One region of the Paenibacillus sp. FSL F4-0122 genome, then DNA from elsewhere that is predicted to be linked to it. Evidence: riboswitches for the same ligand, from Rfam matches in the RefSeq annotation. Region 1 holds a riboswitch; each other region holds the start of a gene.
The links. A riboswitch is a leader RNA that binds a small molecule or an ion and turns the genes downstream of it on or off. The one in region 1 is predicted to bind thiamine pyrophosphate.

Region 1 (8,196 bases):
AACGATGGAGAGATCGTAAATAAAATGATGCGTTCCGAGAATGGGCATGAAAAAGAATATGTAGTTCATGTAGACAAACCGGTTACGTCAGAATTCTTACAAGCGATGTCTAGCGGCGTGAACATTCTTGGAGTCACAACGAAACCTTGTGAGGTCTATCGGATCACAGAATGTCAGTTTAGAATTATCCTAACTCAAGGTCTTAATCTGCAAATACGCAGAATGTGCAAGGAGTTAGGATATAGAGTACTAAAGCTGGAGCGCATAAGAATTATGAATATTACATTAGACGGCTTGGAGCTGGGACAATGGCGACATTTAAGCAGTGAAGAGCTGTATGAGCTTATGACCCGCTTAAACTGACTTTGTCAACAAAGCCTCTGGCAGTTGTTGTAATATCTTCAGCTCCGGCAATCGCTGAGATAACAGAGATCCCATCCGCACCAGCTGCTAATACTGGTGCAACATTTTGCAGTGTGATTCCCCCAATGCCAACCAAAGGGATGGTAATGCCTTTATTTCTTAGTTCTTCAATAATCGCAGTGCCTTGAACAGCTTTGGCATCCTCCTTGGATGACGTAGGATAAATGGGACCCACGCCCAGATAGTCGGCTCCATCGGCAATCGCCTGCTGAGCTTCAGCGAAGGAGTGAGCGGATACACCAATGATTTTATTCTCTCCAAGTAGCTGGCGGATTGCCAATGCAGGTGTATCCTCCTGTCCTACATGAATTCCGTCCGCATCAAGCGCGATCGCTAAATCAATGTCGTCATTCACGATAAAGGGCACGCCATTGGCATGACAAATCTTTTGAAGTCGTCTCCCAAGATTAAGTCGCGCCTTATCGCTTAAGGATCCGATACCCTTTTCACGGAATTGAAACATGGTTATGCCCCCAGCAACCGCTTCCTGCAGCACCTTAACTGGAGCTTTACGGCAATTTACGCTGCCCATAATGAAATAGACTTTTAATAGATCTCGCAGATGTTCACTGTTCATTCGTTGCACTGTTTATCCCTCGCAGTCTGTTCTGATAAGCAAAATGATTGGTTGGTCCATGCCCAGCCCCTATGCCCAGCTCGTCCTCGATCGCCGCTTGTATAAATGCTTTGGCAGTTTGAATGGCCTCTGCTACGGATTTGCCTTTGGCTAGCTGGGCGGTGACTGCTGCTGAATAGGTGCAGCCTGTACCATGCGTATGTCTGGTCTGAATCCGGTTACTCTCCAATAAGGTATATTCGTCACCATCATATAGAAGATCGGTTACGGCTGTGGTCGAGGTATCATGTCCCCCTTTTAGCACTACATATTTGGAGCCCATGCCATGAATGATTTTGGCCGCTTTTTTGCGTTCTTCGATGGTGGTGATCGTCATCTTTGTGATTATTTCGGCTTCGGGAATATTGGGTGTCGTCACCAATGCTAAGGGCAGCAGATGGCTGACTAAGGATTGAACTGCCTCCTGCAGCAGCAGTGTGGACCCTCCTTTAGCGACCATCACAGGATCAATTACAAGATTAGACCAGCCGTAATGCTTAATTTTATCTGCCACAATGCGGATGATGTCACTGTTAAATAACATCCCGGTCTTTACGGCATCTGGTTGCAGGTCAAATCCTATAGAATCAAGCTGCTGAATTATGGCGTCCAGAGTCACTGGATAAACCCCTTGGACACCCAGCGTATTCTGCGCTGTCACAGCTGTGAGGACGGACATGCCATAGACAGAAAGCTCCTGAAAGGTTTTTAGATCGGCCTGAATGCCAGCACCACCGCCGCTATCGGAGCCGGCAATGGTTAGAGCTTTGGATATAATCATCGAATTCACTCCTTCGAGGGTCATTAACTGAGCTGTTTGATGCTGGATCTTTCTAGGAAGACTTCTGGCGTGACCCATGTCAGTTGATTTAGAAACTCAACCTGAAAGCTTCCCGGCCCTTGACCAGTCGTTAGTTCAGCGGCGATTTCAGCTGCTACTCCATAGAAGGAGAGGGCTTCCACTGCGGCCTCCAACGAGGCACCTCCACTTACCGCGAGAAATGCACCCACAACAGCGCTGAGTAAACAGCCAGTTCCTGTAATCTTCGTGAGAATAGGGTGACCGTTGCTGGCAATAAAAGTGTTTTTTCCATTCGTGATCACATCGTCTTTTCCAGTTATGATGACCACACAGCTTAACTTCCTCGCAGCAGCTTCAGCCAAAAGGACTACATCGCCTTCACCTTCGCCAGCATCCACCCCTTTAATGGACCAACTCTCCCCAATGACATTAGCGACTTCAGCCACATTCCCCCGCAGTGCGGTGATTTGCATCTCATTCACTAGCTTTTGAGTGACAGCGGTCCGATAAGAAGTTGCGCCTGCACCTACCGGGTCAAGCACTAGGGGAACCCTGTGTTTATTAGCGGATTTACCAGCAAGCAACATAGATTGAATGGCGTAATCATTGAGTGTGCCGATATTTAGAACTACAGCAGACGACATAGCGGCGATGTCGATCACTTCTTCGTGGGCATCCGCCATAAAGGGAGAGGCGCCAAGCGCCAACAGACCGTTGGCTGAGAAATTGGCTACCACAATATTAGTGATGTTGTGGATCAACGGGTTGGATTCCCGTACTTTGGCTAAATAACTCATCATAATTCCTCCTCAAGCTTGTATGAACAATTACAGATTGATAAAAGCTTCCTGTGCTTTAATATCCTCTGGTAGAAGATTGTTGGTGGATAACCACTGCTGAACCTTTTCCCAAGATGTCGGGTCTTGATATCCAAAAGATTGATCGCCAGCATTCATCAGCGGCAGCAGAATCTCAAGACTTTTTTTCTCAATCTCCTTGTCGAGCGGTGAAGTTGCATCTTCATGTGCAACCAGTAAATCCAGGGCTTGTTCAGGATTCTGCTCCACAAATTCTTGTCCTTTTGTAATGGCATTTAGAAATCTTTTAAAGTAGGCTTCAGAATTTTGCAATCCTTGTTCGCTGGCCACCAGCACAAGCTCATAATAGTCAGGCACTCCGTAATCCGTTGGATTAAGCGAAGTGACCGGATGTCCCTCTTTTTCAAGGATTAGTTGTTCATGGTTGATGAACCCGCCCATTATTGCGTCTACTTGTCCAGTAGAGATCGCAGGGATGAGGTCAAAACCTACGTCAATCAGCTTGGCGGATGAAGGATCGCCTCCATCACTCTGGATCATTGTCCGAATCATCGCTTCATAGAGCGGAATGGAGGAATAGCCGATTTGTTTTCCCGCGAGCTCTTTTGGACTATGAATACTGCCAGCCTGAGGAACCATCAGATGATTCAGTGGATGCCGCACGATTGCTGCAATCGAACGTACAGGGATTTTCTCGCCGCGTGCCATAAGTACCTGAGGCTGATAACTGAGCGCTAGATCAATTTGATTCGCTGCAACAAGCTTTAGGGAATCATTGCTGTCCGCAGGCATTTTGATCTCGACATCCAAACCTTCCTCTTGGAAAAAACCTTGCTGTTGCGCAGCGTATAGAAAGGAATGAACGGCATTGGGATACCAATCAAGCATAATCGTCAGCTTGTGTGACTGCTTATTTTCGGTATTGGAGGGATCGGTTTGGGAGTTGTTATTTATCTTGTCTGCCTTCCCGCAGCTGCTTAAGAGCAAAAGTGTGCATACTAGAAATACAGAAATAAGTCCTCGTTGTGGGGATTTTAAATGATTCATTGGTTTGATCCTCTTTTCTTTAAAAATAATTGTTCGAGTAAAGCTATCGCCAGAAAAAGCACCACACCAAGCGCGGACAGCAGAAATACAGCCGCGAACATTTCATCGCTCTGCATATTTCCGGCCATTCTGCGGCTGAAGTAACCGAGTCCTTTACTGCCGCCGAGCCATTCCCCGATAGTAGCTCCGATGACGCAGTATACAATGGACAGCTTTAAGCCAGAGAAAAAAGCAGGCAACGCCAGTGGAATTTGGGTTTTGACAAGCAGCTGCCAGCGGTTTGCACCAAATGTTAATAATAAGTCCTTGTAAGTCTGGCCACTTGTACGAAGTCCATCATATGTACTCACTACGACTGGAAAAAAAGCCGTCAAAAACACCACAGCCACTTTGCTCCACAGCGAATATCCGAACCACATAATAAAAATGGGGGATAGCGCAATTAATGGGATCGTCTGGCTAATGATAAGAAAGGGATAGATGGCCTTTTCTATGGGGCGATACAGGAACATTCCAGTGCCCAGCAATACACCACAAATAACAGAAAGGACAAAACCCACCAGTATCTCCTGTAACGTTGCCAATAAATGCTGTCCGAATAATAATTGCCTGTGCTCGATCAATGCGATTCCCATAGAGGAAGGTGCAGGGAGAATAAAGGCTGGAATCATGTGAAGGCGAACAGCCGACTCCCAGATTACAAGAATGAGCAGTACCAGAAGAAGGAAGGGACCATAGTTGTCTAGATGTTTTTTAAAAGGTATAGGTTGCATGCAATCTTCGCTCCAACTCTTCCCGTAGTGCTATAAACCGGGGTTCATAGTTCATCTTATAATGTCTTGGCCTTGGTAGATCCACAACGATCTCCTGTAATTCGCTGTGCGCACCGCCAGATAATAAATAAATCCGGTCACTGAGCAATAGTGCTTCTTCCAGATCATGAGTGATGAGCATAATCGTCTGATTCAATTCACCCCATAACTCCAACAGCCAACGGTGTATCTCGCGTTTGGTCATGGCATCGAGAGCGCCAAAGGGCTCATCCAGCAGCATCAGACCAGTTCCGCCTCCAGCCACTAAGGTGCGCAGAAATGCGACTCGCTGTTTCATTCCACCCGAAAGTTCATGGGGATAAGCCTTCTCTACATCTGCTAAGCCGAAGCGGGTCAACATTTCCCGAATCTGAGTGATCGTTTCTTGTTTATTGAATCTGGGCTTGATCTCCCAAGGCAAAAGGCAGTTATCGAGCACTGTCCTCCAAGGCAGCAATAAATCCTGCTGAGGCATATAAGCGATCTGGCCTAAACGACTAGCGGTTGACGGGTGTGTAGAGAGTTTTATTTTTCCGTGAGTAGGTTCGAGTAAACCGGCAATCGTTTTGAAAAATGTACTTTTCCCGCATCCGCTAGCACCTACTACGGAGACGAATTCCCCTTGCCTGATATCCATGGATAGATCTGCGAATACAGGGGGTTGCTCAGATTCCGGAAAAGAGTAGGTTAGGCCTTGAATAGATAAAATGGTCGTGATGATCTAACCTCCTAAAATTTTTGTGGAGCGCCTAAACAAATAAAGACCCATCCATTTCCAGAGGAAATGAATGGGTCAAAAAGTTCATTCTGCATAATAACACTTAACATGCTTGATGAAAATTCTGCTCCACTTCCCTCCGCTGGTATGATCCAGATCAGGTTCCAAGGGTCCGGAGCTTGAAGCTCCGTCTCAGTCGGCCGACTCCCCTAGTGAAATAACAGGTCCATATTAATTTGTTTATAAATATACCATATCTTTCTGAGAAGTAAAGAGAGAAAGAAGTGAAGGATTAATCCAAGATTGGGTAAGATATAGGTAGGAATCTAGTTAATATTATAATTCCGATGTATATAATCGGAAAAAAGTATTGACGATCATGTGATGGCAGTGTACTATTCAATTTACCGGAAAAAAACCGGATAGAGAGAGGGGATTTAAGAATGAAAAAATGGAGTTTAACTATTATATTGGCGTTAACCGTGGTCCTTGTAGCGGCTTGCGCCAATAATTCGAATACCAATACGGCTGCTGAACCTACAGCTGGAACGAATGGTGGAGCAGCATCTTCAGCGCAAAACAGTTTGGAGGCTGTGAAAGCCAGCGGCAAATTGCGGATAGGTACAGAAGGGACTTATGCACCTTTTACTTATCATGACACTGCGGGGAAATTGACTGGTTTTGACGTGGAAATTGCTGAAGAAGTAGCAAAGCGTTTAGGTGTTAAAGCTGAATTTTTTGAAACTCAGTGGGATGGTATTTTTGCTGGAATGGATGCGAAACGGTTTGATGTAATCTTTAATGAAGTTTCCATTAACGAAGATCGCAAAGTGAAATATGATTTCTCTGAACCCTATATCGTATCCAAAGCAGTATTGATCGTGAGCGAAGACAATGAGGATATTAAGACCTTTGCCGATCTTAAGGGTAAAAAAGCCGGACAATCCCTGACAAGTAACTTATCCGACATCGCTCGTGAGAACGGTGCTGAAATCGTAGCTACAGATGGTTTCAATCAAGCGATGGACCTGCTGACTTCGGGACGTATTGATGCAACTGTGAATGATGGCTTGTCTTATCTGGATCTGAAAAAACAAAAACCAGATGCAAAAATTAAAGTGGTTGATGAGATTCCTGAAGGATCACAAAGTGCCGCGGTATTCCTGAAAGGTAATGATGAGCTGGTGAAAGCGGTCAGTGATGCGATTACAGAGATGAAGAGTGATGGAACGTACTTGAAAATTTCCGAGAAATACTTTGGAGCTGACGTTTCAAAATAATACAAGGCTAGCAAGGCTAATTAAGCCTGGAAGCTAAAAAGGATGTCTGAATAATGGATGACCGCAAAATACAAATTTTCTTAGACACACTGCTACCCCTGCTAAAAGCCGGGGTGGCTTTTACCATTCCGTTGGCGCTACTTTCCTTTGTGCTTGGATTGATTTTGGCGATCCTAACCGCGCTGGCACGTCTTTCACCGTGGGTAATTCCGAAGCTAATCGCCCGTTTTTATGTGTGGGTTATTCGAGGAACCCCATTGTTAGTGCAGCTATTTATTATATTTTATGGTTTGCCGGCTGTTGGCATTGTACTCGACCCCTTCATTGCCGCCACCATTGGATTTACCCTTAGCGTAGGGGCTTATTCATCGGAAATCGTACGCGCTGCTATCCTGTCGATACATAAAGGCCAATGGGAAGCTGCCTTCTCAGTCGGGATGACTCGTGGGCAGGCTCTGAGCCGCGTAATTCTGCCACAAGCTGCGCGCGTTTCTGTACCGCCGTTATCCAATTCCTTTATTAGCTTGGTTAAAGATACTTCGCTTGCAGCGATCATCACCTATACGGAGATGTTTAGAACCGCACAGCAGGTAGCCTCTACCACTTATGAGCCTCTGCTGGTATACTCCGAAGCAGGATTGTTTTATTTAGTGTTCTGTTCTGTGCTGTCGGCGCTGCAAAATTACTTGGAGAAACGACTCGATCGTTACTCTGCGACCTAAAGGAGAGATACTTGTGATTGAAATCATTAATTTGCATAAATCCTTCGGCGCACTCCAAGTGTTAAAGGGTATTGATCTGAAAATGGAGCATGGAAAGGTACTTGTCATTATTGGGCCATCCGGCTCCGGGAAGACTACACTGCTGCGCTGTTTTAATCTGTTGGAAATCCCGGATCAAGGCAGCCTGTCGCTCAGTGATATCACCATCAATTTTACAGATCATAAGAAAATTCCTCAGAATTCCGTATTGGCCCTTCGTCAGAAAACAGGGATGGTCTTTCAATCGTATAATTTATTTCCGCATATGACTGCGCTTGGCAATGTGATGGAGGGACAGGTAACTGTCCTGAAACGATCCAAGGAAGAAGCGCGCAAGCGGGGGCTTCAGCTGCTGGCTAAGGTGGGTTTGGCAGATAAAGCTGATAACTATCCACATCAGCTGTCAGGTGGACAGCAGCAGAGAGTGGCCATCGCCCGGGCTATGGCAGTAGATCCAGAAGTGTTATTGTTTGATGAGCCCACTTCGGCGCTCGATCCTGAGCTGGTAGGGGAAGTGCTTAAGGTTATCAAACAATTAGCGGCAGAAGGTATGACTATGGTGATTGTGACCCACGAGATGAAATTTGCCGCCGATGTAGCGGACCGGATCATTTTGATGGATGGTGGTCATATCTTAGAGCAAGGGACTCCGCAAGAAGTGCTGGAGCATCCGAAGAATCCCCGGGCTCTGCAATTTCTGAACAGACTGAATGGTGAAGAAGAGTAGAAAGACAATATACACGAAAAAGCGGCTCGGGAATCATCCGGAGCTGCTTTTTCATGTGTAGATTATTCAAATGAGAAGAGTATCTGAAATTTGGCTTATACTCCAGTTTTCAGAAATTCCAAAGCGTTGTAGAGCATAATCGCTGCTTCGGCGCGGGTGAGTTCGCTTTTTGGATTAAACTTTCCGTTAGCA
Region 2 (8,196 bases), 6.3 Mb from region 1:
TAAAAATACAAGCGTTACGTTACTGATTCAGTCAGGATATCCCAGTCTTTAAAAATCGGCTGCAAACCCTTCGTATATAGCATTTCCGTAATCTCCTGCACACTGCGGCTATCGGATATTTCGAATTGCGGAGTTCCCCCTGCATTAGTGTGACCGCCCACCTCAGTAGTGACCCCGGCTGACATCTTAGTTATTCCTAGATGAATTAAATGATCGCGTAGAGAGGCAGGCTCTCTTGTAGATAAAGTAATGCCCGAACGGGGTAAAAATAACCGGTATGCCAAAATAATCTGCACTAGTGATCGATCGGTAACATCGCACTCTGGGTTAAATTCCCCTAAATAAGGCCGAAACCGTGGGGGTGACAGGCTGATCTCGCAATCTGGATACCGATCCTGTAGATAGCGGGCATGCATGGCACTTTGGAATGCCTCTTGCCGCCAATCGTACATCCCGAGCAACGTACCAATATTCACAGAACGAAAACCTGCCTGACAGCCGCGTTCAGGTGCATCCAGGCGATTCCGGTAGTTTCTTTTAGGCCCTTTAACATGCAGCTTTTTGTAAGTCTCCTGGTGGTAAACCTCTTGGTATAGTGTTAATCCATCCACGCCTGCTTGAAGAAGCTCTTTATATTCGGCAGTCGATAGAGGATTTATCTCAATACTGACGGAGGAAAAAAATTCTCTAAGTACAACTACACAATCCTTAATATATGAGACAGGATTCTCCCGGCGCGATTCACCAGTCAAAATGAGGATATGCCGCAGACCTGTAGCTGCAATCTTCTCAGCCTCCCTGCGAACCTCCTCCAAGGACAGCTTTTTACGCGGAAAATCATAAATGGAGCTGAAGCTGCAGTAGGTACAATGATTCACACAAAAATCGGCAAGATACATCGGTGTGAACAGCTGCATCGAATAACCAAAATGTGCACGGGTCAGTCGCTGAGCAGCTTGCGCCATCTCCTCTAGCAGCGGCGTTGCTGCTGGAGAGAGCAATGCCAGCAAATCATTTTCGTTCAGCTTGTCTTTTCCAAGCGCCCGCTTAACGTCATCCTCCCGGAACTCCTTCCACAGCTGCTCATAAGGATACTGCTCCAAGCGGACCAGTGTGTCAAAAAAGCTCATGCTAATCCTCCCTCCTTTGGTGAACCTATCAAATTCAGTTCAGAAATCCAGTCAACGGTGACGAAGCAAAAGCAACTTCTTCTACAGGACCGAGTCCTGCCAAATAAGCTTTGCGGCCAGCGGATATCGCCTCGCGGAACGCTTCCGCCATGACGAGCGGATTACGTGCCGTTGCGATAGCCGTATTAAGCAGAACAGCAGCGGCCCCCATCTCCATTGCTTCCGCCGCTTCCGAGGGCTTGCCAATTCCGGCATCTACAATAATCGGCAAATTCACTTCTTCAATAAGAATACGCACGAGCTCCTTGGTGCGCAGGCCGCGATTCGTCCCGATCGGCGCACCAAGCGGCATCACAGCAGCAGCACCGGCATCTCTCAGACGTAAAGCAGCCGAAAGGTCCGGACTCATATATGGCAGTACTACAAAACCCTCCGCCGCTAGAATCTCTGTAGCTCGTATGGTCTCCAGATTATCTGGAAGCAGGTATTTCTGATCATTGATCACTTCGATCTTCACCCAGTTCCCCAGTCCCGCAGCTCTTGCTAATCTCGCAATACGGACTGCCTCTTCCGCTGTACGCGCTCCTGAGGTATTAGGCAGAAGAGTCATGTGGCCGGGAATGTGGTTCATGATATTTTCTGCTCCACCTTCCGGGTCCACTCGGCGAAGCGCTACAGTAATCACCTGAGAACCAGAGCTTGCGATCACTCCGGGGATCAGAGCATTCCGGCTATATTTTCCGGTTCCGATAAATAATCTACTAGTTAATTCGATGCCTCCAATATGTAACGGGTCATGCATGAAATTACCTCCCTTTGGTTCTTAGAAATTTCTCAAAATTCTATACCGCTCCATCTCAACCCCCACCAACAAAGTGCACCAGTTCCAAACGATCATCCTCGCTCAGAGCAGTACTTTCATAATTCTCCTTACTGACAATTTCTCCATTCAGCTCAATGATCATCAGACGACCCGACCACTCAGGAAGACTGATCAAATCAGCTATAGTTTGAATACCACCAGAACACTCTGCGGATTTCCCGTTAATCAACAGTCTCATTCTGAATCACCCCCTTCGCCTATGCTTTTACCTCCCGGCTATGAATGAACCGCCTTATGAATAGCTTTGGCGGCCTCATAAGGATCATCCGCTCCGCAAATTCCGGACATCACAGCAATTCCTGCCGCGCCTTGCCTAATGATCTGCGCCGCATTAGCGGGACCAATTCCGCCAATCGCAATTACAGGAATAGAGCTAGTCTTCACCGTTTCTGCAAGCAGCTCTAACCCACGTGCGGGCAGCCCTAGCTTGCTCGCCGAGGGAAATACATGGCCAAACAAGCAATAATCAGCTCCCTGCTCTGAAGCATTCGCCGCTTCTTCCGGAGAATGAACCGATCTCCCCAGCCAAAGCTGAGGTGCAATTCGCCGGGCTGTAAGCGGGCTCAGACTGTGCCCAGCCAACTGAACACCCGCGGCACCAGCTGCCAATGCTACATCGATCCGGTCATTGATTATCAGTTTGGTAGCGGGTATACCGGCAGCCAACAGCTCCTGTGCCGCAGAGAGCAGTTCGCGTGCTGGACATTGCTTCTCTCTTAAGTGAATATAATCGACCCATGTCTGCACCGTGACAGCCAGTTCAACAAATTGTCTCAACAGCTGCTTGCCGTCTGATATTAGATGGATCTCAGCTTGTACCACTCGCGATCTCCTCTCTCTCACTTCCCTGTAGGCCAGTAAAAAACAAAAAAACTGCCCCCGTAAGGAAGGCAGTCAGAATCTGTATATAGACGGTACTACAAATAGCCCGACAACAGAAATTCGTTCTCCACTTCCCTACGCTGGTCTTAACCAGATCAGGTTCAAAGGGTCCGGAAATCCATTCCGTCTCAGCCAATCGGCACCCCTAGTGACATAAATATACAATTTTAAAATGCTAACGTGGTTTATAGTAACATATTTTTTTATTGAAATACACCCATTTATTCACATTAGCTGTACTAATCTAACCGTTTACTACCTCGCCACCATTTACATGAATAACCTGTCCAGTCACATAACTGGAATCGTCAGAGGCAAGATATACATAGGCTGGCGCCAGCTCCTCTGGTTGTCCAGGCCGTTTCATAGGCTGCGTGCCTCCAAACTCGCTAACCTGCTTCGCATCAAAGGTAGAGGGAATTAGCGGTGTCCAGATTGGACCTGGTGCTACACCGTTTACCCGTATGCCCTTCTCCGCCAGATTCGTGGACAAAGATCGTGTGAAACTCAGGATAGCTCCTTTAGTTGATGAATAGTCCAGCAGCTGCGGGCTTCCGCGATAAGCGGTAATTGAAGTTGTATTTATAATTGTAGATCCTGCTTTTAAATGAGGCATAGCTGCTTTTGTTAAATAGAACATCGCAAATATATTCGTACGGAAAGTACGCTCTAGCTGCTCGGAAGTAATATCCTCGATCTTAGCTTGCGGATGTTGCTCCGCCGCGTTATTGATGAGAATATCAAGCTTTCCTAAGCCCTCTACCGTCTGTTTAATAAGATCCTTACAGAATTTCTCGTCACCGATATCACCTGGAATTAGGATACATTTGCGGCCTTCCTGCTCGACCTGACGTTTAGTTTCCTCTGCATCTGAGTGTTCATTAAGATATGAAATGACCACATCAGCACCTTCTTTAGCAAAAAGCACAGCAACTGCACGCCCAATTCCGCTGTCTCCACCGGTAATCAACGCCGCCTTGTCTTGCAGTTTACCTGCTGCTTTATAATTTGCCGGCTCGTATTTGGGCAGCGGCGTCATTTCACTCTCAATCCCTGGCTGATGATGCTGCTCCTGTGGGGGTAAGGTTTTTGTAGCTTGTTTATTATTGCCTGACATCTTCCCTATCTCCTCTCGTTAAGCAAATTGATAGTTAACTGATCATCTTAGGATGGCACAACAATGCACGTTTATACGCTGGGTTTGTCATTTTCTTAAATCGCTTTACGAATCTTACTTACCACAATGCAAGTAGAAATAAACAACCGTGGATGTAAACTGCTGTAAGTGGAGAGGACTTCACTGCATACAAAAAGGCACAGCATCGCTGCTGTGCCTTGAATTGTTCACCCTAACTATTTCAAAGAAGAAACATGATTTTCTGCATTCACTCCATGTTCCAGTACCCACATAAAATAAAGAGCTTTAGCTGCTTTCTCCCGGGTCACTATGGCTTTAGGTTCTAGTTCTGTCCCATTGACCATTTGGCCTCTAGCAATCCCCACTTCAGATCTAATAAGCCCTAATTCATAAGCACTTTTCACTTTTGAAATTAAAAAAGGAGAAATGTCCGCCGTATCAACCAGCTGCTGCCAGGATACAAGTGGATAGTACATCGCTCCTCTAGCTCCTGGATCCAGATTGAAATCATAACCAGGATCTCCTGGCACTACTGCTGTGCCGTTATAATCAGTCATGTACTTAGGTTTATTAGCAAACTTTACTTGGTAAACATCATAGAGAATAGCACCCATCGTTTCACGTGACAGCTTACCTTTCGGATAATAGGCAAGATCTGATCTTTCCACTTTCATTAACTTAGAAATACTGCGTGTGAATTCAGCAACTGTCATCTCCGTATCTGGCTTAAAATTCCCTTGACGGTCTTTGCCCATTACTCCCAGCTGGATTAATTTTTCAATTTGATTGCGGTAATAAGCAGCTTCCCCGGTCGTCGTATCATTAGTTATTTCCGGAAAAACCTTATCCCAGTTGCCTGTTAGTGCCGCATGCTTAACGTTCCCTTTAAGATAAGCAGTAATGGAGGCAGCAGTAGAATCGCCAGTAGCACCTTTCTCTACAAGCTCCGTAACAATCATCCGCGAAAATTGTTTGGCGAGCGCTTCTTTAAAATGAGTCCCATCGATTTTCTTTGAAGGATGCCCGTTAGCGTAACTTCCGTCATTTGTTTTGCCTGGCGTTTCTCCGGCTTCAATTGACATGAAGAGGGCTGTTATCGCTTCTCCTCCGATCTCGTTATAATATTTCAGACTTTCCGAGTTAAGGTCAATAAGTGTAACTCCAGATTCATCTGCAACCCGTTTAAGAATATCTACAAACTTTCTTGATTTAAAAGAATTCTCATAGATATATCCCGGACTTGCATTCCCTTTAATTCTGGACATTGGCGTTACCAGTACTGGTATCATGCCCCGGGCTTGGATCGCAGGGAGATAAACTTCTTTAAGGTAGTTTTCATACATTGCCTCAGTCGAACCTCTGCCGTAACGTCTGAACTCATCTGCACTCTCATCATTGTGTCCGAATTGAATAAACACATAATCCCCAATGCTGCCACTCAGTAAAATGTCGTTAAGTCGACCTTCTGTATAGGCATTTTTAAACGAGCGTCCTCCCATGGAATAGTTAGTTACACTCACTTTATGTTGATTAAACATACTGCCAATAATCTGGCCCCAACCACTCATTGGCGCTTCGTCGAAGGTGTAGGACTTGACCGTGGAATCTCCAAGTATAAATAAATTCGGAAGAGCTCCAGCTGCTCTATGCTGTGGCAAAATCGGTTCCAGTATGATCTCCTCAATCCCTACAGCTGTGTTCACTTTGTTCGGTTCAATCTCAATATCTATATGGTCACGGCCGTTTACATACGTATAAGTCCACTCTTTCCCTTTGGCTACAGCCGTATGCTTGACGGGTACAAGCTTTGCCGCGTCCCAATGTCCACTTTTCAACAAGCGGCTGGTCTGCATTCCTGATACTGACACGATCCCATCCTCTGCGTCAGAAGTCGTTTTTACATATACGTTGTAGGTTCCAGGGGAAGCATCCATTCGAAACGCCATGCCGTAGTTATTATAATTATCCTTTTCAGATTTAGGTTCAGCAAAAAAATAAGATTCTGTGATGAAAAAACCTGTTCCATCGGATGTAATTGAATCGGTATGCACTTCTCTAGCGGGTAAAGCGTTGGTCTCTTGGACAAAACCATAACCTAATGATGAGTCATACAATTGCGCACCGCGATTAGGATCATACCTAACGGATTGATACCCTGCTTTAACTTGGTTTGTAAAATTAAGCTTGTATGCGTTTGCAATTTGGATTGGAGGTTGCCCCTCTACCCCATCTTTAATAAGGGCTGCCTCTGTTATACCGTGAGTAAGAGTCAATGAAGCCATAAGTAAAGAAGATAAGATTAGTATATCCCTACACAGCTTTCTCACTTCATTACACTTCCTTCCGTTTCTCGAAGTACTTACCTAGGTTCCTCCATTATCCCTTTTCTCTAAAGTGATTCAAATGATGATTTCATTCTTTTTTTTGACCTTTTGTAACGTAAAACTTGGAATTGATCAACGGCTCACACTGCAAAACGGTCATATGTATAGGTATCCTTGATATAATTAAGAACATCCCTATTGATCCTAAGGAGGAGAACTCCTATCGCTTACAAAGTCAGCTTTCCGAACATTATAAGTACACTGCAGTTGATCGGTGTTCATTATCGTGTAGCAGAATCTGGGTGGGCATACCCTGATCATCATCACAAAATCTTCGAACTATTGTATTGCTACGATGGCAACTCCCATCAATATGTAGAAGGAAGCTCCATCGCCTTTGGTAAAGGGGATTGGTTAATCATTCCGCCTGGCTTACGTCATTATGTAGTTAATTCAGGCCTGAGCAACTATATCTACCTCTCCTTTCATTTCGATATTGACGATTTAAAGTTTCGTGAATGGTTTCAATCTCAGGCTGTACAGAAATGGAATAACCAACAAATGCAGCGTTCGGGATTAAATCACCAGTTGGAACATTTGGATGAATTTATTAAGAACAATATTCTCGCCAGGACGGCATCCACTGGATTTCCCGAGGAAATTGAAGAAATGATCCTTGTAAAAGAAAGGCTTCGTTTGCAAGCGATCATTCTGATGATTTTGACTGAACTCATTGATGTACAGCTCTCGAATTCAGAGAATTCCAACACAGCGAGACAAGCAAACTCTTTGTACGAGGTGGAAACTGCTCATCAGATCGAAAAATATATTGCAGCCAATATTCATTTACCGGAGCTCACGGTTAATTTGATTGCTGAGCAGCTTTGCTTAAGTCGGGTGCAGTGCCATAAGTTGTTTACAAAGGTGTATAAGATATCTCCTAGGCAGTACATAACTAACCTAAGATTAAAGAAGTCAAAACATTTACTGCTTCATACCGATTTAAAAATACAGATGATTTCTGAACAACTCGGGTTTGCTTCCCAGAGCCACTTCAGCCGACAATTCAAGCGATGGACGGGTGTTTCTCCCTTAAACTACCGGCCGAAATCTTATACTAATCCTATCAGGGATTAACGTTTATGAAGATAAATCACCGGAACATACGAAAAACCCGCTCTCCATTACGGAGGCGGGTATAATTCGCTGTAAGTTAAACTATGTCGTTAAACACCATGAAGAATACCATCAATAGCAATGACACCGTAAGCAGTGCACTAAGTGTGCGCAATTTGCCAGTCTCTGCGCTAACGTCGCGGTTCTCACGAATTCCAGCTGCTGCAAGACGCAAAGGCTTGCTCATAATACCGCCAAGCGCAAACATCGCTAGCAGTAACACAACAACAATAATCATCCACGCTACTGAATAATCACCTTTGGTCATCATATAACCGCCTGTAAGGAGTTGGATCACCAATCCATACTGCGCAAAACGATTAAATCCGGTTACGGCACTTAAAGTTCCTTCTTTCGCCCCAGACGACAGTTTCTCTGCACGTCCTAGAATGAAGGGTAGCACAAGGTAGAAGCCAAGTGCCAAGGTTCCGATCATATGTAAGAAAAACAAAACGTTCCAATCCATAACATATCTCCTCCGATTTAACTGTGATAATAGTTACATTTAATTATACCCATTATTGCTTAAGAAGAAAAGGAAACCCCCATTTTAAGTAAACAAAATGGGGGTTTCTTCATACCTCTGTCACAATCTATACAGTTATTACAGCTGTTACGCTACGCACGGACTCAGCAGACTTATCTAAAGCCGCTTTTTCCTCA
Region 3 (8,196 bases), 3.4 Mb from region 1:
AGAACAAATGGCTGAACATTACGGCAATCATCCGGGTGTAGTTGGCTGGCAAATTGATAATGAACTCAACTGTGAGATCAGTGAATTTTATTCGGAGAGTGACCATAAGGCCTTCCGGGAATGGCTACAGCAGAAATATGTTACGCTTGAGCATTTGAACGAGGCATGGGGAGCTGTTTTTTGGAATCAAAGCTATAGTGACTGGTCTCAGGTCTATCTCCCACGTCCGACTCCAGTACCGAAGCAGCCCAATCCTCATCAGGCATTGGATGAAAAACGGTTTATTTCGGACAATACAATTTCTTTTGCCAAAAACCAAGCGGATATCATTCGTAAACTTGCCCCTAAGCAATGGGTAACCACGAACGGTCTGTTCGGGCATCTCGATAGCCATGAAATGACGGATGAACTGCTGGATTTCTTCAGCTATGATTCTTATCCTCAGTTCTCTACTATTTTTTATGACCCGAATGAGCGGAATCCGCTGAATGATAGAGGCTGGGGACTGTCATTATCTGTTGTTCGTTCGATATCCCCGAATTTCTGCATTATGGAGCAGCAGTCAGGCCCGGGTGGCTGGGTGAACCGGATGGATATGCCTTCTCCAAAGCCCGGGCAGATGCGGTTATGGACTTATCAGTCGATCGCTCATGGGGCAGATATGGTGTTATATTTCCGCTGGCGGACAGCTACGATGGGCAATGAAATTTATTGGCATGGAATCAATGACTATCATAATCAGCCTAACCGGAGAGTGCGGGAAGCGGGGCAGATCGGTCAGGAGCTGGCAGCAGCAGGTCAAGCGTTTATCGGTACTCATAATCAGGCTAACGTTGCTATTGTTCGTGATTATGACAATGAGTGGGATGGAGAATACGATGTTTGGCATGGCCCGTTTATGTGGAAGAGCAATAAGGAGTGGTACAAGGCTCTTCAGCGGAAGCATATCCCGAATGACGTGCTCTATCTGCGCAAAAAAACAACGCTGGAGGAGCTTGCAAGGTACGACGTGCTTATCTATCCTCACCCAGCGATTATGACAGATGAGACAGCGTCTCTGCTGGATGAATATGTTCAACAAGGCGGCAAACTGATCTTCGGCTGTAGAACTGGCTATAAGGATGAGCGCGGTCAATGTTATATGCGTCCTTTCCCAGGTGCTGCTAAGGATCTATGCGGGATCACAGTTGAAGAATTCACAATGGTTAAGGGCAGTCGTCAGCCAACAACAATTAGCTGGTCGGGCGCGACCGAAGTCGTTACAGGAGCAGATGACTTTAATGATATTCTTAAAATAGAGGAAGCTTCGGTTGAAGTGATGGCGGTTTACGCCTCTGATTATTATGCGGGAAAACCGGCGGTAACTAGAAATCGTCGCGGCAAGGGTGAGGTTTGGTATTACGGAGCCGTATTTAACGAACAGGCAGCGGCTGATTTCATAAAATTAATTGATCTACAATCGCCAGCAAATTGGCTGGAGCTCCCAGAAGAGGTAGAGCTGCAAGTCCGTACCGGAGCTTCTTCCAGTTATGCTTTTTTGCTTAATTATAGTGAGACTCCTGTCACGATCCATCTTCATGAGACCAAAACAGATTTACTGAGCGGCACAACATTCTCGGGCGAGGTGCTTCTGGAAGGATTTGGGGTACTGGTGTTATACTAACGTACACGTTGATCTCACATTTGAGTAGATTTGGATAATTCTCTCTTTTCGGTTATACTTTGAAGTAGCAATTATATAGTTACGGGAGCTTGGTGGGACCAGGCTGAGAGGATAGTTATAACTATCGACCGTCAAACCTGATCTGGATAATGCCAGCGGAGGAAATGGAGCTCTATTTCTATTTGTCTACTCTAAGGCCTCATCTTATACAGATGTGGCCTTTTCTATGTGTGGGGAGTAGACCGTCTCCGCTTGATCAAATCACCTTATAGGAGGAATTGAGATGACAAGCGAATTGAACAACGATCCAATCAATTTATCAGCTTTTCCAGCAAGTCAAAAAGTGTATGTAAAGGGTTCACGGCCTGATATTCAGGTGCCTATGCGGGAGATCTCACTTAGTCCAACTGCGGGCATAGACGGCGAAGAGGAGAATTCCCCAATTCATGTCTATGACACAAGCGGGGCTTACACGGATGCTAATATTCATACTGATATTCGTCAGGGGTTAGAGCCCAATCGTCAAAGCTGGATTGAGGAACGAGGGGATGCGGAAGCGTACGAAGGAAGAACCGTGAAGCCTGAAGATAACGGGAATGCAACAGGAAAAGCTGTGGCGGAAGTGTTTCCAGCGCTCCATAGAAAACCTTTGCGAGCGAAAAAGGGGCGTAATGTCTCTCAAATGCATTATGCACGCAAAGGGATTATTACTTCGGAAATGGAATACGTTGCGATTCGTGAGAATGTGGCACCGGAATTTGTTAGAGATGAAGTAGCCCGCGGCCGCGCCATCATTCCAGCGAATATCAATCATCCAGAGAGTGAACCGATGATTATTGGACGCAATTTTTTAGTGAAGATCAATGCCAATATAGGAAATTCCGCAGTATCCTCCTCCATAGAGGAAGAGGTAGAGAAGATGAGATGGGCCATCCGCTGGGGGGCAGATAATATAATGGATCTCTCCACAGGTAAAAACATCCACACTACACGCGAGTGGATCATCCGTAATTCTCCTGTTCCTATTGGAACGGTGCCTATCTATCAAGCGTTGGAAAAAGTGAATGGGAAAGCGGAAGATTTAACGTGGGAAGTGTACCGTGATACGCTCATTGAGCAAGCGGAGCAAGGGGTTGATTATTTTACCATTCATGCGGGGGTTCTGCTTCGTTATATCCCGTTGACGGCACAACGTATGACTGGCATTGTTTCAAGAGGTGGTTCCATTATGGCGGCATGGTGTCTTGCGCATCATCAAGAGAACTTTTTATATACACATTTTGAAGAGATATGTGAAATCATGAAGCTGTACGATGTTTCTTTTTCCCTAGGCGATGGATTACGTCCGGGTTCGATTGCTGATGCGAATGATGAAGCACAATTTGCCGAGTTAGAGACGTTAGGTGAATTAACAGCTATGGCTTGGAGTCATGATGTACAGGTGATGGTAGAGGGTCCAGGACATGTGCCGATGCACTTGATTAAAGAGAATATGGATAAGCAACTTGAAACTTGCAACGAAGCCCCTTTTTATACGTTAGGTCCACTGACTACAGATATTGCGCCGGGGTATGATCATATTACCTCTGCTATAGGTGCAGCGATGATTGGTTGGTTCGGTACAGCAATGTTATGTTACGTAACTCCGAAGGAGCATCTTGGCCTGCCTAATAAGGAAGATGTACGTGTAGGGGTCATTACTTATAAAATAGCGGCACATGCCGCAGATTTGGCGAAAGGGCATAAAGGAGCACAAGACCGGGATAACGCTCTTTCGAAAGCCCGTTTTGAATTTCGTTGGCGTGATCAATTTCATTTATCGTTAGATCCTGAGCGAGCGCTCGAATATCATGATGAGACATTGCCTGCGGAAGGCGCTAAAACAGCTCATTTTTGTTCCATGTGCGGGCCGAAATTTTGCAGTATGAAGATCTCTCATAATATCCGTAATTCGACGAGAATTGAATCAGGAATGCAAGAGAAGGCAGAAGAGTTTCTCCAAGGCGGGAGCCTCATTTATAGATAACTTTTTCTGATAAAAAGAAATATCTAAAAGAAGTCGTCATTGGCGGCTTCTTCTTTTATACTTTGAATAGATAGGAGTTGATGAAATGGAAGCGATTCGTTCAGAGGAAGCCATTTTAGAGGATTTAAGTAATAGTTTCTATCATTTTTTTGGATTGAAAGTCCTTCATGCTACCCCAATAAAACGTGGCTGGTTAAATCTTAAATGGAAAATCACAACGGATTCAGGGCAATTTCTACTTAAACAATACAACAAAAAAAGATATAAATTGTATAACCCAGAAGAGCTGAACTTTGCCTTTTCTCAACAGAAAAGATTGTATCTACAGGGGCTCCCATGTCCCGGATTGTTGGCTTATAACAATAATGTTTTACTGGAATCAGATCAGGGAGAAACGTTTATGGCAATGGAATATTGTGAAGGCCGTGTCATAGAGCCGGGTAAGATTAATATCCATCAAATGTTTGATTTGGGTCGTGCCACAGGTAAAATGCATCGTTTATTAAATGATGGGACCCTTAGTTTGAAAAGAACCCCACAATTTATTCCACAAAGCCCTGAGGAACGTTTAGAACATTGGAATGTACTCCTACAACAATCAAAGGAAATGGGTAAAACCTCACTTATCACTGACCTAGAGATACAACTAAGAGCGACTGAAGAAATAGATCCGGAAATATTCGAAGGACTTGAAGCTGGATGGGCACATCGTGATTTATGGGTTGATAATCTTTTATTTCAAGATAGCCAATTGTCTGCAATTCTAGATTTTGATCGGTTCAAATATGATTATCCGCAGCTAGATGTAGCGCGAGCAGTGATGTCATGTGCTCTAGATGAAGATTTAGATGGAGCACTAGCCTCAGCATTTATTGACGGATATCGTGAGGAACGAACGGTGGAGCAGGGGGATTTAACAAAATCATTGCAGTTGTTGTGGTATATGGAAAGCCCATGGTGGATTAATGCCGAGATGGACAAACATAGTGTACCTCCAAAACGTTTTGCAAAAGAAATGAATTGGCTTGCTAAGAACCTGAATAACTTGCATGCTATCTTAGGCAACTTATAGTGAAAACGATTGAATTATAGCCTAAAAGATGCATTGACCAGTCAAAGTTTGGCGCCTATAATCTTAACAAGGAAAATCCACCACATATAGAGCTATTTGTAAACGCATTCAATGAGCTTTTTCCTTATTTATCATGGAAGGAGGAGATCAAAACTATCAAGTATTTCTTTTTTTCTCATTTTTGCAAACGTTTGCACCACACGATAAGCATAAAAATCGTAGCTGCACTAAAAATTATGAGGAGGTTATTTACTTGGTATCCAAACAATCCAGGCGTTATATTTCGTGGTTAATTATTTTTTCGCTCATTTTTAGTTTATTTGGTTTATCGGGTGGAGCATCGGCCAGCAATACGGATCATACAGTCACCTACACCAATCCCACAGCGTCAGCTGTGACCTTACATTGGACTACGAATAACTGGGCTAATACTACGGACACGGTGATGACCAAAAATGGAACTACGTTCACCGCCAACCTCAATGTTCAGGAAGGCGCCACCCTAATTTATTGTTATCACATCACGGCTCCAACGGATAGTTGGGACAATAACGGCGGGAAGAACTGGACGGTTGTTATTCCGGTTGCCGGGAAATACGAAGCAGAGAGTGCATCCCTGTCTGGTGGTGCAAAAGTAAATACGAATCACACCGGATATTCGGGCACCGGTTTTGTTGATGGATACACAACTACAGGAGCAACTGCCACTTTTAACGTCCAGGCTTCCGCAGAAGGGTCCTATAATGCCACGCTTCACTATGCTAATGCATCCGGCAGTGCCAAAAAGGTGTCCATTTATGTCAATGGAATAAAGGTTAAACAGACAACATTAGCGAACCTGGCCAACTGGGATACATGGGCAGGCCAAACAGAAACGCTCTCCTTACAGGCAGGAAATAACACGCTCGCTTATAAATATGACTCGGATGATAGCGGGAATATTAATATCGACTATGTGACCCTTTCGGCTGGAGCTACCCCAACACCTACTATAACGCCAACACCAACTGTCACACCAACACCAACGATAACTCCTACCTCAACAGTGACGCCAACACCTACGGTAACTCCTACCCCAACTGTGACACCAACACCTACACCAACTTCAGCGGGGCTAACCGTTCACTTTAAGAAACCAGCAAGCTGGAATGCAGCGATCCGCATCCATTACTGGAATCTGAATCCGGCAACCGTTCCGACTAGTGGAGCGTGGCCAGGAATTCTGATGAAATCAGACGGAAACGATTGGTATAGCTATACTGTTCCAAATGCTACAGGTGCAAGCCTGATCTTTAATGACGGCAATGGCAAACAGACGGCTGACTTATCTCGCAGCATAAAAGAGGGCTGGTATAACTCAGATAATGTATGGTATGACGCCAATCCAGACGTTCCTAAGGTTCCGGTGATAACCGTCTCTCCTGTGCCCAAAACCTATGATTCTGCGCAAACGGTGACACTATCCAGTACAAATAGCGGCGATAAAATTTATTATACGACCAATGGCTCGACACCTACGACAACCTCAACGTTGTATACGACTCCAATCCAAGTACCTTCATCTTTGACTATCAAAGCATTCGGCGTTAACTCTATAGGGCAAGCGGGTAATGTAGGCTCTTTTGCTTATGTGATTGATCTGAATGCCGATTTGCAAGCTCCGATTATCACTGCGAATCTGCCTGTTGGGAATTCGAGCTCAGCGGTTTCCGTATCTTTTAATATAAAAGACAACAAAGCGGCAATGACCACAGCCTATTACACAGATAATGGTACGGAACCAACAACGAGTTCAAAAGTCTATATTTCAGGCAATGCACTGACTTCTCTTGCGGGACCGTCTATCTTGATTAACAAGACGACAACATTAAAATTCCTTGTGATCGATGGTGCCGGAAATGAAACTAAACAGAGCTTTGTTTATAACATTGGTAATAAGGGCGATTTTCGTGAAGATACGATTTATTTTGTAATTACTTCCCGGTTCTATGATGGCGATCAGAGTAACAACGAGCATGCATGGGAGGATGCCAAGGCAGGAAATCCGGACTCAGATCCAGCTTGGAGAGGGGATTTTAAAGGACTGATTCAAAAGCTCGATTACATTAAAGCCTTAGGATTCAGTGCCATCTGGATTACACCTGTGGTGCAGAATGCCAGCGGTTATGATTATCATGGGTACCATGCAATTAATTTTGCAAAAATAGATCCAAGATATGAATCCGCAGGGGCTTCTTATCAGGATTTGATCAATGCGGCGCACGCTAGAGGGATAAAGGTTATTCAAGATATTGTCGTCAATCATACCGGTAATTTTGGAGAAGAAAATCTGTTCCCGATGTTCAAAAAAGATCCGACGGCGGCGGACACCGTGAGTAACATGCTCAAAATTACGGATAAGCTGCCAGCTAACTATGATTCCATGACCCCTGATCAGCAATATCAGGCAAGACTTGCCTTAATGAAGACTGCGGAGACTAACAATAACATTTACCATACGGAAAAAAGTCTTTCTTGGGAGTCTTACACCGTCCAGACAGGACAGATTGCGGGAGACTGTGTGGACTTAAACACAGAAAATCCTCTAGTGAATCAGTATCTAATCGACAGCTATAATCAATATATTGATATGGGTGTGGATGCTTTTCGGGTCGATACTGTAAAGCATGTAAGCCGGTATATTTTTAACAAATATTTTGTGCCGGCATGGAAAACAAGAGGAGGCTCAGACTTCTTTGTCTTTGGGGAAGTGGCTACTCGGTACAGAGATGTCTGGAACAGTGGAATTCCGGCGATATCAACACCATTTTATACTTGGAAAAGCTCAAAATCCTATCCAGGTGATGGTCAAAATGATTACGCTTCCAACAAGCTATCGGTGGAGCAAGAGTGGGCAGATAACTCTACTACAGCAGGACAGCCTACCTCGAACAATGCTTTTTTAACAGGAAATACTTATCATACGCCTGACTATTCGATGAAATCGGGTATGGATGTTATTGATTTTCCAATGCACTGGGCCTTCAAGACTGCTCAGGAAGCATTCAGTATGAGAAGCGGTGATCAATTCTATAATGATGCTACCTGGAATGTAACTTATATTGACTCTCATGACTATGCACCTGACCAGGCACCAGAAAATCAAAGATTTGCCGGCACACAGGACACTTGGGCTGAGAATCTCGCTCTGATGTTCACCTTCCGAGGAATACCTGCGATCTATTATGGTTCTGAAATTGAGTTTAAAAAAGGATCAGTCATAGATGTAGGTCCAAATGCACCGTTAAGTACAACAGGCCGTGCTTACTTTGGCGATCATATTGAGGGTAGTGTTACTGTTCAAGATTACGGTAAATATACCAATGCTACTGGCACACTTGCAGACTCGTTAAATTATCCTCTGGCGAAACATATCAGACAACTTAATTTAATCAG

Region 2: it holds a riboswitch for thiamine pyrophosphate, as region 1 does, so the genes downstream of both, MHH49_RS00650 (thiamine phosphate synthase) here and MHH49_RS28245 (ABC transporter ATP-binding protein) in region 1, are expected to answer to the same signal.
Region 3: it holds a riboswitch for thiamine pyrophosphate, as region 1 does, so the genes downstream of both, thiC (phosphomethylpyrimidine synthase ThiC) here and MHH49_RS28245 (ABC transporter ATP-binding protein) in region 1, are expected to answer to the same signal.

Annotation. Positions count from the first base shown of each region.
Region 1 is NZ_JBBODI010000001.1:6,422,210-6,430,405, reverse strand. It holds gene MHH49_RS28275 (pseudouridine synthase) at 1-363, shown strand, start outside; gene thiE (thiamine phosphate synthase) at 344-1,000, opposite strand; gene thiD (bifunctional hydroxymethylpyrimidine kinase/phosphomethylpyrimidine kinase) at 990-1,820, opposite strand; gene thiM (hydroxyethylthiazole kinase) at 1,844-2,638, opposite strand; gene MHH49_RS28255 (ABC transporter substrate-binding protein) at 2,669-3,706, opposite strand; gene MHH49_RS28250 (ABC transporter permease) at 3,703-4,479, opposite strand; gene MHH49_RS28245 (ABC transporter ATP-binding protein) at 4,460-5,155, opposite strand; TPP riboswitch at 5,354-5,457, opposite strand; gene MHH49_RS28240 (amino acid ABC transporter substrate-binding protein) at 5,680-6,516, shown strand; gene MHH49_RS28235 (amino acid ABC transporter permease) at 6,570-7,238, shown strand; gene MHH49_RS28230 (amino acid ABC transporter ATP-binding protein) at 7,252-8,004, shown strand; gene MHH49_RS28225 (S-layer homology domain-containing protein) at 8,100-8,196, opposite strand, start outside.
Region 2 is NZ_JBBODI010000001.1:151,424-159,619, forward strand. It holds gene thiH (2-iminoacetate synthase ThiH) at 15-1,130, opposite strand; gene MHH49_RS00640 (thiazole synthase) at 1,165-1,932, opposite strand; gene thiS (sulfur carrier protein ThiS) at 1,988-2,191, opposite strand; gene MHH49_RS00650 (thiamine phosphate synthase) at 2,230-2,835, opposite strand; TPP riboswitch at 2,951-3,052, opposite strand; gene MHH49_RS00655 (SDR family oxidoreductase) at 3,140-4,012, opposite strand; gene MHH49_RS00660 (GDSL-type esterase/lipase family protein) at 4,249-6,360, opposite strand; gene MHH49_RS00665 (AraC family transcriptional regulator) at 6,556-7,494, shown strand; gene MHH49_RS00670 (hypothetical protein) at 7,571-7,999, opposite strand; gene mdh (malate dehydrogenase) at 8,127-8,196, opposite strand, start outside.
Region 3 is NZ_JBBODI010000001.1:3,055,747-3,063,942, forward strand. It holds gene MHH49_RS13225 (beta-galactosidase) at 1-1,663, shown strand, start outside; TPP riboswitch at 1,735-1,844, shown strand; gene thiC (phosphomethylpyrimidine synthase ThiC) at 1,947-3,689, shown strand; gene MHH49_RS13235 (phosphotransferase) at 3,775-4,761, shown strand; gene MHH49_RS13240 (alpha-amylase family glycosyl hydrolase) at 5,015-8,196, shown strand, end outside.